One region of the Streptomyces sp. NPDC033165 genome, then DNA from elsewhere that is predicted to be linked to it. Evidence: riboswitches for the same ligand, from Rfam matches in the RefSeq annotation. Region 1 holds a riboswitch; the other holds the start of a gene.
What was found. A riboswitch is a leader RNA that binds a small molecule or an ion and turns the genes downstream of it on or off. The one in region 1 is predicted to bind cobalamin.

Region 1 (7,106 bases):
ACGACACGGGGCAGCAGGGCGCGCGCGGCGGCGATGCGCTCCCGCAGGGCGCTCTCCTCCGCGGCCCAGCGCGCGGCGAAGCCCTCGGGGTCGTCGTCGTACGCGAGCCGGCGCCGCACGACCTCCACCCGCTCGTCGGTGTCCCGGGACGCGGCCACCTCCACGGTCAGCCCGAACCGGTCCAGCAACTGGGGCCGCAGCTCGCCCTCTTCCGGGTTCATCGTCCCGACCAGCAGGAACCGTGCCGCATGCCGTACGGAGACGCCTTCGCGCTCGACGTACGAGGCCCCCATGGCGGCCGCGTCCAGGAGCAGGTCCACCAGGTGGTCGTGGAGCAGGTTGACCTCGTCGACGTACAGAATTCCGCGATGGGCGTCGGCCAGCAGCCCCGGCTCGAACGCCTTCACACCCTCCGAGAGCGCCCGCTCGATGTCCAGCGCCCCCACGAGCCGGTCCTCGGACGCCCCGACGGGCAGCTCGACGGTCCGCGCCGGGCGCGACACACCGGGGGCATCCGCGTGCGGCCCGTCGGGGCACGCCGGATCGGGGGCCACCGGATCACAGGAGAACCGGCACCCCGGTACGACGGAGACCTCGGGCATGAGGGCGGCCAGCGCCCGGACGGCGGTGGACTTGGCGGTCCCCTTCTCGCCCCGCACGAGCACCCCGCCGACGGCCGGACTGACGGCGTTGAGCAACAGCCCGAGCCGCAGGTCGTCCTGCCCGACGATCGCGGTGAAGGGATACGGCGTACTCACTTGGCCTCCTCGTTGACGTGCTCTTCAGCTCTGACGTGACCGGTCACTGCAAGCCCCTCCGGCGATCGAGGAGCGGGGTCCGGGCCGGCGCCCCGGCTCTCCGACGACGCACCCGCCCCCGACGGCGGCGCCCCCGGCGGCACGAACGGCAACCCGGCCGGCGCCCCGCCCTCGATCAGCCGCCACAGCGCATCCGTATCCGCATGCTCCTCCACCAGATCCCCCAGCCGGTCCAACTGCTCCTCCCGCAGCACCCCGAAACTCGTGTCCGGCGCAGGAACGAACCGCCGCCCGGCGGCCCGGGCCACCTCCGCCAGGAACCGCCGCCGGAACGCGTCGCTCTCCAGCGACCCGTGCCAGTGCGTCCCCCACACCGCCCCCACCCGGCACCCGTCCAGGAACGGTTCCCCGCCCCGCACATCGGCCACCCCGTGGTGGATCTCGTACCCCTCCACCACCTCACCCAGCGCCGAACCCACCGGCCGCGCCAGCGTCTTGGCCCGGTCGAAGCGGACGGTCACCGGCAGCAGCCCCAGCCCGTCCACGACCCCCGCCCGCGACTCCACCTCGTCCTCGATCCGCTCACCGAGCACCTGGAACCCGCCGCAGATGCCCAGCACCGGCCGGCCCTCCGCCGCCCGCCGCACCAGCGCGTCCGCGAGACCCCGCTCGCGCAGCCAGGCCAGCGCCTTGACCGTGCCCCGCGTCCCGGGCACGACCACCAGGTCCGCGTCGGCCAGCTCCTCGGCCCGGTCCACGAACCGCACCACGACGCCCGGTTCGGCGGCCAGCGCGTCCACGTCCGTGAAGTTCGACATCAACGGCACCGCGCACACCGCGACCCGCAACACGTCCTCACCGTGCGGGGGAGCCACGACCGACTCCCGTACCGCACCCCGCAGGGACACCCGCAGGCCGTCCTCCTCGTCGATGCCGAGTCCGTGGGCGTACGGCAGAACTCCGTACGTCCGTCGCCCGGTCAGCCCGGTCAGCATGTCCAGCCCCGGTTCCAGCAGCGAGACATCACCCCGGAACTTGTTCACCAGATAGCCCGCGACCAGCGACTGGTCCTCGGCGCTGAGCAGCGCCGTCGTCCCGAAGAACGAGGCGAAGACCCCGCCCCGGTCGATGTCCCCGACCACCAGCACGGGGAACCGGGCCGCCCGCGCGATGCCCATGTTCACGATGTCGGTCCGGCGGAGGTTGATCTCGGCCGGCGAACCGGCCCCTTCGCAGATCACCGCGTCATAGGCCGACCGCAGCTGCTCCAGGCAGTCCGTGACCGTCCCGAGCAGCGCCTCCTGGCGCCCCCCGTGGTAGCCCCGGGCGCTCATCTCACCGACCGGCCTGCCCATCAGGACCACCTGGCTGGACCGGTCGCCGCCCGGCTTCAGCAGCACCGGGTTCATCAGGGCGGTCGGCTCCACCCGGGCCGCCTGCGCCTGCATCGCCTGGGCGCGCCCGATCTCCGCGCCCTCGCGGGTCACGAAGGAGTTGAGGGACATGTTCTGCGCCTTGAACGGCGCGACCTTCACGCCCCGGCGCACCAGCCAGCGGCAGATGCCCGCCGTGACGACGCTCTTGCCCGCGTCCGATGTGGTCCCCGCGACCAGCAGCCCACCACTCATGCCCGCTCCCGTTCCCGTACCGCGTTCCGTGCCGGACCGTTCATGACCGCCCCCGCTTCTGTCCCGCAGCCGACCGCCCGGCGGCCCGCCCCGCGACCATCCGCGCCGCCACGCACACACCCAGAGCCAGTGCACTCACCCGGCGCGACAGCCGCACCGCGCGTTCGATGTCGTCGCCGCGCACGTCCCGGCCGGACTCCCCGTTCAGTACGGGCCGGTGCTCCACGCGCCCCGCGTACGCCAGCGTTCCTCCCAGCCGTACGCCGAGCGCCCCCGCGAACGCGGCCTCCACCGGTCCCGCGTTCGGGCTCGGGTGGCGCCCCGCGTCCGCCTTCCAGGCGCGTACGGCCTCGGACGGCCGCCCGCCCGCCACCACGGCCAGCGCGGCCGTCAGCCGGGCGCCGGGCCACCCAGCGAGGTCGTCCAGGCGAGCCGAGGCCCAGCCGTAACGCCGGTGGCGGGGCGACTTGTGGCCGACCATCGCGTCGAGCGTGTTCACGGCCCGGAAGCCGACGAGTCCGGGCACCCCGCCGATGGCGCCCCACACGAGCGCGCCGACGACGGCGTCCGAAGTGTTCTCGGCGACCGATTCCACGACGGCACGGGCGATACCCGGCCCGTCCAGGGAGTGCGGGTCGCGCCCGCACAGATGCGGCAGCCTTTCCCGGGCCGCCTCAAGGTCCCCGGCGGTCAGCGCGCCCCCGATGGCGCGGGCCTCCCGGCCCAGGGACGTACCGCCGACGACCGACCAGGTGGCGGCGGCGGTCAGCGCGACGGCGAGCGCGGGGCGCTCCCGTACCGCACGGGCGGCCAGCGCGGCGGCCCCCACGGCGCCTCCGGCGCAGATGAGGGTGTGCAGCGCGCCCCGGCCCCGGTCGTCACGCCACAGCAGGGACTCCACGCGTGCGGCGGCCCGGCCGAACCCGGCGACGGGGTGCCCCCGCCGGGGGTCGCCGAACAGCGCGTCGGCGACCATTCCGGCCGTGGCGCCGCACGCGAAGAGGCGATCGGCACGCACGGCTCAGCCCGTCGTGGGTCGGGGCGTTCCGGAACGAGGGGGCACTGGATGCGGCGCACGGCGGCCGGACATGGCATAGGTCCTTAACTCAGGGTCCGCGCCCTGGTTCGACGAGAGCGGCGACGAGAGTCTCCTGGCTCCCGGATCCGCAGCTCCCCCGGCCTTCCAGCCCGTGCGCGACGGGCCGTGACATCCGGTGTCCCGACAGGTCGTGACGTCCGGTGTGGGGGAGTGCTCCCCGGTGACAGTGGCGGGACCGCGCCGGACTCGCACCGGCTTCCTCTGCTGTCGCCGTGAATGGCTCCGGCAGTCCACCACGCTGCGAGAACAGCCGTCAACTTGCTGTTGACCTGCGGAGGCCCGGTGTGCGCAGACGCACATCGGGCCGGACACACACGAGGTGTGTCCGGCCCGATGAGGGGTGCCGTGGGACGCGTCAGGCGACGATCAGATAGATCCCGTAGGAGACCGCCGCCACGCACGCCGCGAAGCAGGCGTACGCGCTGGTGCGCGCCAGCGCGGCGGTTCCGCCGGAGGCGCCGCTGCCGGAGCCGCTGCCGCCGGCCGGGGCCGACAGCTTCGAGAGGGCGACGATGCCCAGGGTGAAGACGCCGACCAGGGCGACGGTGATCACGAGACTGACACCGAAGACGGTGGCGAGAGCTGCCCAGTCGATTTTCATACGGATCTGTCCTTACACCGTGGCCGCGGGGCGGGGCGTGTCGTCGGGTGCCGCGGCCGGGGCCGGGATGGTGGTCGAGAGGTCGGAGACCGGTGCGCCCGCGGGGGGCGGGGAGACCGCGGCGATGGCGGTGGTGACGACGCCCTGCGGCTCGTCCGCCGTCGCTTCCTCGGTGTCGTTGACGTTGGTGTGGTCGACCGGCTGGCGGCGCGAGGCCAGCCAGATGGCGAAGGAGCCGCCGACCAGGATGGCCGCGGTGAGGGCGACACCCCAGGGGCCCTGCTTGGTGAGGAACTCGGCACCCGCGCCGACCAGACCCGCGGCCGGGAGCGTGAGGCCCCAGGCGACGAACATCCGGGTGGCGGTGGACCAGCGGACCACGCCGCCCTTGCGGCCGAGGCCCGCGCCCATCACGGCACCCGAGCAGGACTGGGTGGTGGAGAGCGAGAAGCCGAGGTGCGAGGAGGCCAGGATGACGGTCGCCGCGCTGGTCTGGGCGGCGAAGCCCTGCGGCGGCTGGAGGTCGGTCAGGCCCTTGCCCATGGTGCGGATGATGCGCCAGCCGCCGAGGTAGGTGCCGAGCGCGATGGCGACACCGGCGGAGACGATGACCCACATCGGCGGGTTGGAGCCGGGGGCGAGGACGCCGCCGGTCACCAGGGCCAGGGTGATGATGCCCATCGTCTTCTGGGCGTCGTTGGTGCCGTGGGCGAGGGAGACGAGACCGGCCGAGGCGATCTGTCCGGCCCGGTAGCCCTTGGCCGTCGACTTGAGCTGGTTCGGGTCGGTGACGTTCCGGTTGATCCGGTACGTCAGCCGCGTGGCCAGCATCGCTGCGAGACCGGCGACCAGCGGAGCGGCGACCGCGGGCAGCAGCACCTTGGTGACGACGGTGCCGCCGTTGATCGAGGACCAGCCGGCCGACATGACCGCGGCGCCGATCAGACCGCCGAACAGGGCGTGGGAGGAGCTGGAGGGCAGGCCGACCAGCCAGGTCAGGAGATTCCACAGGATGGCGCCGACGAGCGCCGCGAAGATGACCTCGGTTCTGATGCCGTCTTCGTTGACGATCCCGCCGGAGATCGTCTTGGCGACCTCCACCGACAGGAAGGCGCCGATCAGGTTGAGAACGGCGGACATCGCCACCGCTGTCTTGGGCTTCATCGCGCCGGTCGAGATGGTGGTCGCCATCGCGTTGGCGGTGTCGTGGAAACCGTTCGTGAAATCGAACACGAGAGCTGTTACGACCACAATCGCAAGCAGCAGCGTGATGTGTTCCATTTACCCAGGCAATCGTTCGGCGTCAGTGGCTCGTGGACCGTAGGCAACCTGGGTGAACGGAAGATGAACTGAGCAGGGCGCTGTGGTGACCCCAACCGGAGGCGACTGATTCCGCTTGTGTGCGGGAGGGGCGGCGGGAGTCCCCTGGGGCGCCGTCTGGTCTGCCCTTTACTGCTCGTTGGTGAAGTTTTTGAGGCGCGTCTCCGGCTCCGGAGGAGATCCCGGTCACGTGGGGCACGACGTTCCGGTTTCCGCCCCCCGCCCCTACGCTCGCCCCATGAGCGAGCAGCAGCCGGAATCCGTCGCCCGGACCTGGGAGGAGGTGGTCGCGACCGCCCGCCGCAGCGCCGCGGACGGCCTCGTCGTCGGCACCTCGGGCAATGTGTCCGCCCGTGTCGGAGACCTGGTCCTGGTGACCCCCAGCGGGGTGCCCTACGACCGGCTCGGCCCCCGTGACACGGTCGGCGTCGACCTCGACGGCCGCCAGGTCGTCGGGGACCTCCGGCCGACCAGCGAACTCCCCCTCCACCTCGCGGTCTACCGCGAGACCGGCGCCGCCGCCGTGGTCCACACCCACGCGGTGCACGCCACCGCCGTCTCCACGCTGCTGCCCGAGGTGCCGCTCGTGCACTACGCGGCCGCCATCCTCGGCGGCCCCGTCCGCACCGCCGCCTACGCCCGCTACGGCACCCCGGAGCTGGCCGACGCCATGCTCACCGCCCTGCGCGACCGCACCGGCTGCCTCCTGGCCAACCACGGCACCGTCACCTACGGCGACACCCTCGACCAGGCCTACGAGCGCACCGCCCAGCTGGAGTGGCTGTGCCGGCTGTGGCTCACGGCCGACTCCGTACCGGGCCGCACCCCGGCCCTGCTCAGCGAGGCCCAGCTCGCCGAGGTGACCGAGGCGCTCAGGACCTACGGCCAGCCGGGCTGATCCGGAGCGCCCGGGCACGGGAAGGGGCGCGGGGCGCGGGCAGACCCGGGGCGCGGGCCGCGCACGGCCCCCGCCCGCCCCGCACGGCCCCCGCCCGCTGGCACCCCGCCGTCCGCCCCACGACACTGGAGCCGTGCGCCCGGCAACTGCGACGGCAACGGCCGTCACCACGATCCTCGGCGCCGGTGCGGCAGCGGTCGCGGCCGGCCGGTACGCCAGCGACGCCGCCCTCAAGGCGGCCCCCGGACGGTCCCTGCCCGCCGACCGCAGACTCACCGTGCACGCCACCGCGGCCGGACAGGTCACCCTCACCCGATCCTTCTCCGCGCTCCGGCCCGGCACGTACGGGCTGGCAGGCCCCGATGTCCACGCGGTGGTCGGGCCTGTCGTCGAAGGGGCCCCCGCCGCCGCCGACACCGTCGTGCGCAGGCTGGAGCGGGTCATCCACGGCCTCCTCGAACCGGGCGCGAAGGTCCGGCTCACGACTGAGCTGTACGACGGGGACCCGGGCAGCGACCTCGGCCTCGACCACCGGGAGGTGGAGATCCCCGGCGAGCTCGGAACGCTGCCTGCCTGGTACGTACCCGGCGCACGCCGCACCTGGGTCATCACCGTGCACGGCCTCGGCACCACCCGGGCCCACCCCATGAACCTGATGGGCTTCCTCCACCGGCACCGCTTCCCCGTGCTCGACCTCGCCTACCGGGGAGACCCCGGAGCCCCCCGCTCCGCCGACGGCCTCAGCCACTTCGGCGCCTCCGAGTGGCGCGACGTCGACGCGGCCCTCCGCCACGCGTTGCGC
Region 2 (7,106 bases), on a different contig from region 1:
GGATTTCCTGGTTAGGCTAACCTGACTTCAGGCGCGCGAAGGGCAGCCTCCCGCGCCGGGCCACGAGGGCTACTTCGCGTACCAGCCGCCCAGGTCGTTGGTGCGGGACTCCGCGGCCCGCCGCATCGCATCGGGGCTCCCCAGCAGATCGGGCGGCAGATAGCCGGAGCGTACGCCGAGCTCCCATCCGTGCGCCTGGACGGCGAGCGCGGCCAGGGCGAGGGCGTCGAGCGGCAGCAGGGTCCGGGGAGCGGGGTGGGCCCCCACGCTCTCCCGGTAGGTGTCGAGCCGGGCCGCCAACGCCTCTTCGAATGCCCGCTGTTCGTCGTCGAGGAGCACGCGCAGCAGGTGCTGATCGGGGGTCGGCGTGCCTGCGGCGTCCAGCGCGGCGGCCGCCTGTTTCCGCTCGTCGGCATCGGGCTTGCACAGCGGCACCGTGGGCCAGTGGCGGGGCTGGTGGCCCTCCGACTGGGTCAGATAGAGGCACAGCGCGTCCATCGCGGCGAGGTCCGCCGGGTCCGATGCCGAGGTGAGCGGGGAGTGGGGCACTTCTTCGTGGATATCGGGCGCGAAGTCGTTCCGCAGCAGCAGTCCGATCACCCGCTGCCAGTCCCATACGAGGCCGCTGGCCAAGCAGACCGCGAAGGTGTCGAGCCAGGTCCGGGCCGAGGGGGCCTGTGCTCCCACGTGGCCGAAGGCTTCGCTGAAGGATATGTCCTCGGTGCTGAGCTTCTCGCCGATCAGTGGGAAGAAGATCTCCTGGTCGCCGTCGGGGTAGCAGCCGACGCTCAACTCTCCCAGGCGGCACTCGGCCGCCGTGCGCAGCGCGGAGCGGGCCACATCGTCGAGCACTACTCCCTGCGCGGTGCGCGCGGCGACGTGGTCGAGCAGTTCGTCGGCCGCTTCGGCCATGCGCCGCGGGGCCGGGTCGTCGTAGCGCATCCGGTGCCACCGCCCCGCGGCGCGCCCGACGATGCCCTCGGACGCCTCGCCCAAGCGCCGGGCATCCACCTCATGACACATGACTTCCCGCACGTCCGCAGCCCTTTCGTGATCTTCGACCTGGAAGCGGCACGCTATCAGCGGGCTCGGACACTCACCGGTCCGCAGGGGAACACCCCGGGGCGGAAGCGGCGGTGGCCGCTGCCGCCCCGGGGCGGATCACGCCGCTTCGGTGGGCAGCTCCGCGCGGATCCGCCGCGCGGCGGCGACCAGGTTCTCCAGGGAGGCCCGGGTCTCGGGCCAGCCGCGGGTCTTCAGGCCGCAGTCGGGGTTCACCCAGAGCCGCTCGGCCGGGATGGCCTCAAGTCCCTTGCGCAGCAGGGCCGCCGCCTCCTCGGTGCTCGGGATGCGCGGGGAGTGGATGTCGTAGACGCCGGGCCCGGCCTCACGGGGGTAGCCGTGGGCCGCGAGTTCGCGGGCGACCTGCATATGGGAGCGGGCGGCCTCCAGGCTGATGACGTCGGCGTCGAGGTCGTCGATGGCCCGGACGATGTCGCCGAACTCCGCGTAGCACATGTGGGTGTGGATCTGGGTGTCCGGCCGCACCCCGGCGGTGGCGAGCCGGAAGGACTCGGTCGCCCACTCCAGGTACGCGGCGTGCTCGGCGGCCCGCAGCGGCAGCGTCTCGCGGAGCGCGGGCTCGTCGACCTGGATGACCGAAGTACCGTTCGCCTCCAAGTCGTTGACCTCGTCGCGCAGGGCGAGGGCCACCTGGCGGGCGGTCTCGCCGAGCGGCTGGTCGTCGCGGACGAAGGACCAGGCGAGCATGGTGACCGGGCCGGTGAGCATGCCCTTGACGGGGCGCTCGGTCAGCGACTGCGCGTAGGCGGTCCAGCGCACGGTCATCGGCTCGGGCCGCGAGACGTCCCCGGCGAGCACCGGCGGGCGGACGTATCGGGTGCCGTAGGACTGGACCCAGCCGTGCTGGGTGGCGAGGTAGCCGGTGAGCTGCTCGGCGAAGTACTGGACCATGTCGTTGCGTTCGGGCTCGCCGTGCACCAGGACGTCGATCCCGGCCTTCTCCTGGAAGGAGAGGACCTCGCGGATCTCGTCCTTGATCCGCTCCTCGTACCCGGCCTCGTCGATCCGGCCCGCCCGCAGGTCCGCGCGGGCGGTGCGCAGTTCGGTGGTCTGCGGGAACGAGCCGATGGTGGTGGTCGGGAGCAGCGGCAGCCCGAGGTGGGCGCGCTGGGCGGCGGCCCGCTCGGTGTACGGCTGGGAGCGGCGGCCGTCGGCGTCGGTGACGGCCGCCGTACGGTCCCGGACGGCCGGGTCATGGGTGAGGGCGGCCCCGGCGCGGGAGGCGAGGTCGGCGCGGTTGGCGGCCAGTTCGGCCGCGATGGCGCCGGTGCCGCCGGCCAGGCCGCGGGCCAGGACCACGATCTCCTCGGTCTTCTGCCGGGCGAAGGCCAGCCAGCGGGCGATCTGCGGGTCGATGTCGCGTTCGGCGTCCGCGTCCAGCGGGACGTGGAGGAGGGAGCAGGAGGCGGAGACGTCGACGCGGTCGGCGAGGCCGAGGAGCGTGCCGAGGGTGGCGAGCGACTTCTCGTAGTCGTTGATCCAGATGTTGCGGCCGTTGACGACGCCCGCGACCAGGCGCTTGCCGGGCAGGCCGCCCGCCGCCGCGAGATCGTCGAGGTTGCCCGCGCCGGACTCGGTGAAGTCGAGCGCCAGTCCGTCGACGGGGGCCTTGGCCAGGATCGGCAGCGCGTCGCCGAGCCGCCCGAAGTAGGAGGCGACCAGCAGCTTGGGCCGGTCGGCGAGGGCGCCCAGCTCGCGGTAGGCGCGGGCGGCGGCGTTCAGTTCGGCGGGGGTACGGTCCTGGACGAGGGCGGGCTCGTCCAGCTGCACCCATGCGGCGCCCGCCGCGCGGAGGCCGGCGAGGACTTCGGCGTACACCGGGAGGAGCCGGTCCAGCAGGGTCAGCGGCTCGAAGCCGGCGGCGACGCCGGGGGCCGCCTTGGCGAGCAGGAGGTAGGTGACGGGGCCGACGAGGACCGGGCGAGGGGTGTGGCCGAGCGCGAGGGCTTCCTTGAACTCGGCGACCTGCTTGGCGGGGTCGGCGGTGAACACGGTGTCGGGCCCGAGCTCGGGCACCAGGTAGTGGTAGTTGGTGTCGAACCACTTCGTCATCTCCAGCGGCGCGACGTCCTGGGTGCCGCGGGCCATGGCGAAGTATCCGTCGAGGGCGTCGGAGCGGACGGCGGCGCGGTGCCGCTCGGGGACAGCGCCGACCATGACGCTGGTGTCCAGAACATGGTCGTAGTACGAGAAATCACCGGTCGGCACCTCGTGGACTCCGGCCTCGGCGAGCTGCCGCCAGGTTCCCCGGCGCAGTTCGGCGGCGGTCCGCCGGAGGGTGTCCGCGTCGACACGGCCCTTCCAGTAGCCCTCGACGGCCTTCTTCAGTTCACGGTTCTGGCCCTGGCGGGGGTAGCCGTACACGGTGGCCCGTGCTGCCGCGGCTGCGGGCTTCGCTGTCACGTGACTCTCCTTCGCGAGCGTGGCTGCTTGCTGATCCCGGGACGGGACGCGGACGCGAAGGGGTGACGCATCGGGCGGAGAGCAGGACACACCGAACCGTGTCCGTCCGCCTGACGGTTGCGCCGACCCGCCCACGAGGTCACCGGGAACTCCGCACGCGAACGGTCGCGTGCGGGCAACGGGCAGGTCTTCGGACTCGCGGGCGCGCCTGCCGGGGCAGACACCTACTGGCCGTCGCTTCCCAGACCCGGCCGGGCCCAGTGCGTATGACGGCGGTCGTTCCCACTCACCGCTGCGGGGCAGTCCCGGATTCCCACCGGGTTCCCTCTTACGACTCCCTGTCCGGCTGACAGGGCGAACCAGCTGCACCGGTCAGCCTAAGGGGACGGCCGCCGAGCGCACACCGCTGTTCACACTTCGAACGGTGACGTGAGACACGGGTGCCCGCATACGACACCTCGGGGTGTGCGGAGGCGGAGACCCAGATGTAACCGAATGGCGTAGGGAAGGCGGAACCACAGGGCGTCAAAAGCCGTTCTTCTTCCCACTACACGGCCCGCCGACCCCCGGCGGAACCGACCGAGGAACGGAAAACGCCATATGAAGAAGACAGTTGGGTGGGCCCAGGACGGCGACGACTGGACGATCACCGTGAACGGCACGCAGTACCGCGCGATCGAGCGGCCGGCGGACGGCCGGGTGCACAACTACCTGGTGCGGGGTGACGACCTGAGCGCCGAGTGCCCGAGCCTCGGCCACGGGCTGGGCGTCATCCGGGAACACGAGTCCCGGCGCTGACGCCGGACGGTCAGCCGAGCGGGCCATCCCCGGAGCCGTCCGCGCCTTCCGCCGGGCGGCCGGTGTCCTCCGCCGGGCGGCCCGCGTCCTCCGCCGGGCGGCCCGCCCCTTCCGCCTCGTCCCGCCCCTGCCGCAGCAGGTAGGTGTCCATGATCCAGCCGTGCCGTTCGCGGGCCTCCGCGCGCAGTCGGCGGATCCGGCCGGCGACCTCGTCGAGCGGGCCGGAGACCAGGATCTCGTCGGGGGTGCCGAGGTACGCACCCCAGTGGATCCACAGGCCCCTGCCCGTCAGATGGGTGAAGGTCTCGTGGCCGTCGAGCATCACCACGATGTCGCCGTCGTCCTCGGGGAAGCCCTGGGCGAGCCGTCTGCCGGGGGTGATGCGGATGGGGCGGCCGACCCGGTTCAGGGTGACGCGGTGCCGGGCGGCGAGGGCGGAGACGCTGCTGATGCCGGGGATCACCTCATGGCCGAAATTCACCGTGCCGCGGCCCCGGATGTCCGCCAGGATCGCGAGCGTGCTGTCGTACAGGGACGGGTCGCCCCACACCAGGAAGGCCCCGCACTCCCCCGGCGCGAGCTCCTCGATGATCAGGCGTTCGCAGATGTCGGCGCGGCGGTGGCGCCAGTCGTGCACGGCCGAGGTGTAGCGCGCACCGTCGTCCTGGGTGCGGTCGCGCCACGGGTCCTCGGCCTCCACCACCCGGTAGGGGCCGGTGAGGTGCTCGTCGAGGATGTCGCGCCGCAGCCGGGTCAGGGACTCCTTCTCGCGCCCCTTGCCGAGGACGAAGAACACATCGGCCCGGCGCATGGCCTTCACCGCGGCCAGGGTCAGATGGTCGGGGTCACCGGCGCCCATGCCGATGACGAGAATGTGCCGTGGTGCCTCGCTGATGTCAGCCATGTCCGCCATGTCTGCCGATCATGCCAGGCGTCACGGACCGGGCCATGATCCACCGGCCGCACGCCGGGCGGGGTGGACTTACTAGGACGTCCAACTATATCTTCGGGGCAGTGGGTGCCCGGCATGCAGCCGGGTGCTCCGAAGGCCCGTGGTGTCAGGGAAGCCGGTGTGATTCCGGCACGGTCCCGCCACTGTGACCGGGGAGTTCGTCCTCGCAGGACACGCCACTGGCGGCGAAGGAGCCGTCGGGAAGGCAAGGGGACGCGCGCTGATCCGGGAGTCAGGATACCGGCCGCGGGATGTTCCGTGTTTCCACGAGGATGGAGCAGACACGCATGGCACCGGTCCGCACCCACGGCCCCGCAGGCCCGTCCCGGCGAGCGGTTCTCCACGCCCCCTGACGGTCCCCGCCCTTCGCGTCCCCCGACGGCGAGCCCTTCCGTCCGCGCGCACCCGACCGGTGCACCGGGTGCGGCGGGCCTGTGCGCCATCCCCGGATCTCACCTGACGATCTCACCGACGAGAGCAGGCTTCCATGGTCCGCGAACTCACCCATTTCATCGGCGGCAAGCACACGTCCGGCACCTCGGGCGCCTACGGCGATGTCCACGACCCCAACACCGGCCGGGTCCAGGCCCGGGTGCCCCTGGCCGGCCGGTCCGAGACCGAGTCGGCGATCGCCGACGCCGTCGGGGCCCAGCGCGAGTGGGGCGAGTGGAACCCGCAGCGCCGCGCCCGCGTGCTGCTGCGCTTCCTCCAGCTCGTCGAGAAGGAGAAGGACTCCCTGGCCCGGCTGCTCTCCTCCGAGCACGGCAAGACCGTCGCCGACGCGCACGGCGACATCGCGCGCGGGCTGGATGTCGTGGAGTTCGCGGCCGGTGTCCCGCACCTGCTGAAGGGCGAGTTCAGCGACAACGCGGGCGCCGGGATCGACGTCCACTCACTGCGCCGCCCGCTCGGCGTGGTGGCGGGCATCACCCCGTTCAACTTCCCGGCGATGATCCCGCTGTGGAAGGCCGCCCCCGCTCTGGCCTGCGGCAACGCCTTCATCCTGAAGCCCTCGGAGCGGGACCCCTCGGTGCCCCTGCGGCTGGCCGAGCTCTTCCTGGAGGCGGGCCTTCCGCCCGGCGTCCTGAACGTCGTCAACGGCGGCAAGGAGGCCGTGGACACCCTGCTGGAGGACCCGCGGGTCAAGGCGCTCGGCTTCGTCGGCTCGACGCCGATCGCCGCGCACGTCTACTCCACCGCCGCCGCTCACGGGAAGCGCGCGCAGTGCTTCGGCGGGGCGAAGAACCACATGATCGTGATGCCGGACGCCGATCTGAACCAGGCGGTGGACGCGCTGATCGGCGCCGGTTACGGCTCGGCGGGCGAGCGGTGCATGGCGATCTCGGTGGCCGTGCCGGTCGGCGAGGCCACCGCCGACGCGCTGGTGGCCAGGCTCACCGAGCGGATCGCCGAGCTGCGGATCGGCCGCTCGGACGACCCGGACGCCGACTTCGGTCCGCTGGTGGGCCGCGACGCGGTGGACCGGGTGCGCGGCTATGTCGACCTGGGCGTCGAGGAGGGCGCCGAACTGGTCGTGGACGGACGCGACTTCACCCTGGAGGGGCACGAGCACGGGTTCTTCGCGGGCGCCTCCCTCTTCGACCGGGTCACCCCGGACATGCGGATCTACCAGGAGGAGATCTTCGGCCCGGTGGTGTCCGTGGTCCGGGCCGCCGATTACGAGGAGGCGCTGCGGCTGCCCTCGGAGCACCCCTACGGCAACGGCGTAGCGCTCTTCACCCGCGACGGCGACACCGCCCGCGACTTCACCCGGCGCGTCGACACGGGCATGGTCGGCGTCAACGTGCCGATCCCGGTGCCGGTGGCGTACCACACGTTCGGCGGCTGGAAGCGGTCCGGATTCGGGGAC

Region 2: linked by a shared signal. The riboswitch ahead of metE (5-methyltetrahydropteroyltriglutamate--homocysteine S-methyltransferase) and the one ahead of ACZ5WC_RS00125 (cobalamin biosynthesis protein) in region 1 are both predicted to bind cobalamin.

Annotation. Positions count from the first base shown of each region.
Region 1 is NZ_JBVIPK010000001.1:18,466-25,571, reverse strand. It holds gene ACZ5WC_RS00135 (putative cobaltochelatase) at 1-758, opposite strand, end outside; gene ACZ5WC_RS00130 (cobyric acid synthase) at 755-2,386, opposite strand; gene ACZ5WC_RS00125 (cobalamin biosynthesis protein) at 2,427-3,404, opposite strand; cobalamin riboswitch at 3,532-3,686, opposite strand; gene ACZ5WC_RS00120 (hypothetical protein) at 3,841-4,086, opposite strand; gene ACZ5WC_RS00115 (inorganic phosphate transporter) at 4,099-5,367, opposite strand; gene ACZ5WC_RS00110 (class II aldolase/adducin family protein) at 5,645-6,304, shown strand; gene ACZ5WC_RS00105 (alpha/beta hydrolase) at 6,438-7,106, shown strand, end outside.
Region 2 is NZ_JBVIPK010000026.1:2,000-9,105, forward strand. It holds gene ACZ5WC_RS32415 (Imm49 family immunity protein) at 70-1,035, opposite strand; gene metE (5-methyltetrahydropteroyltriglutamate--homocysteine S-methyltransferase) at 1,162-3,486, opposite strand; cobalamin riboswitch at 3,651-3,865, opposite strand; gene ACZ5WC_RS32425 (hypothetical protein) at 4,087-4,284, shown strand; gene cobF (precorrin-6A synthase (deacetylating)) at 4,295-5,179, opposite strand; cobalamin riboswitch at 5,321-5,499, shown strand; gene ACZ5WC_RS32435 (CoA-acylating methylmalonate-semialdehyde dehydrogenase) at 5,724-7,106, shown strand, end outside.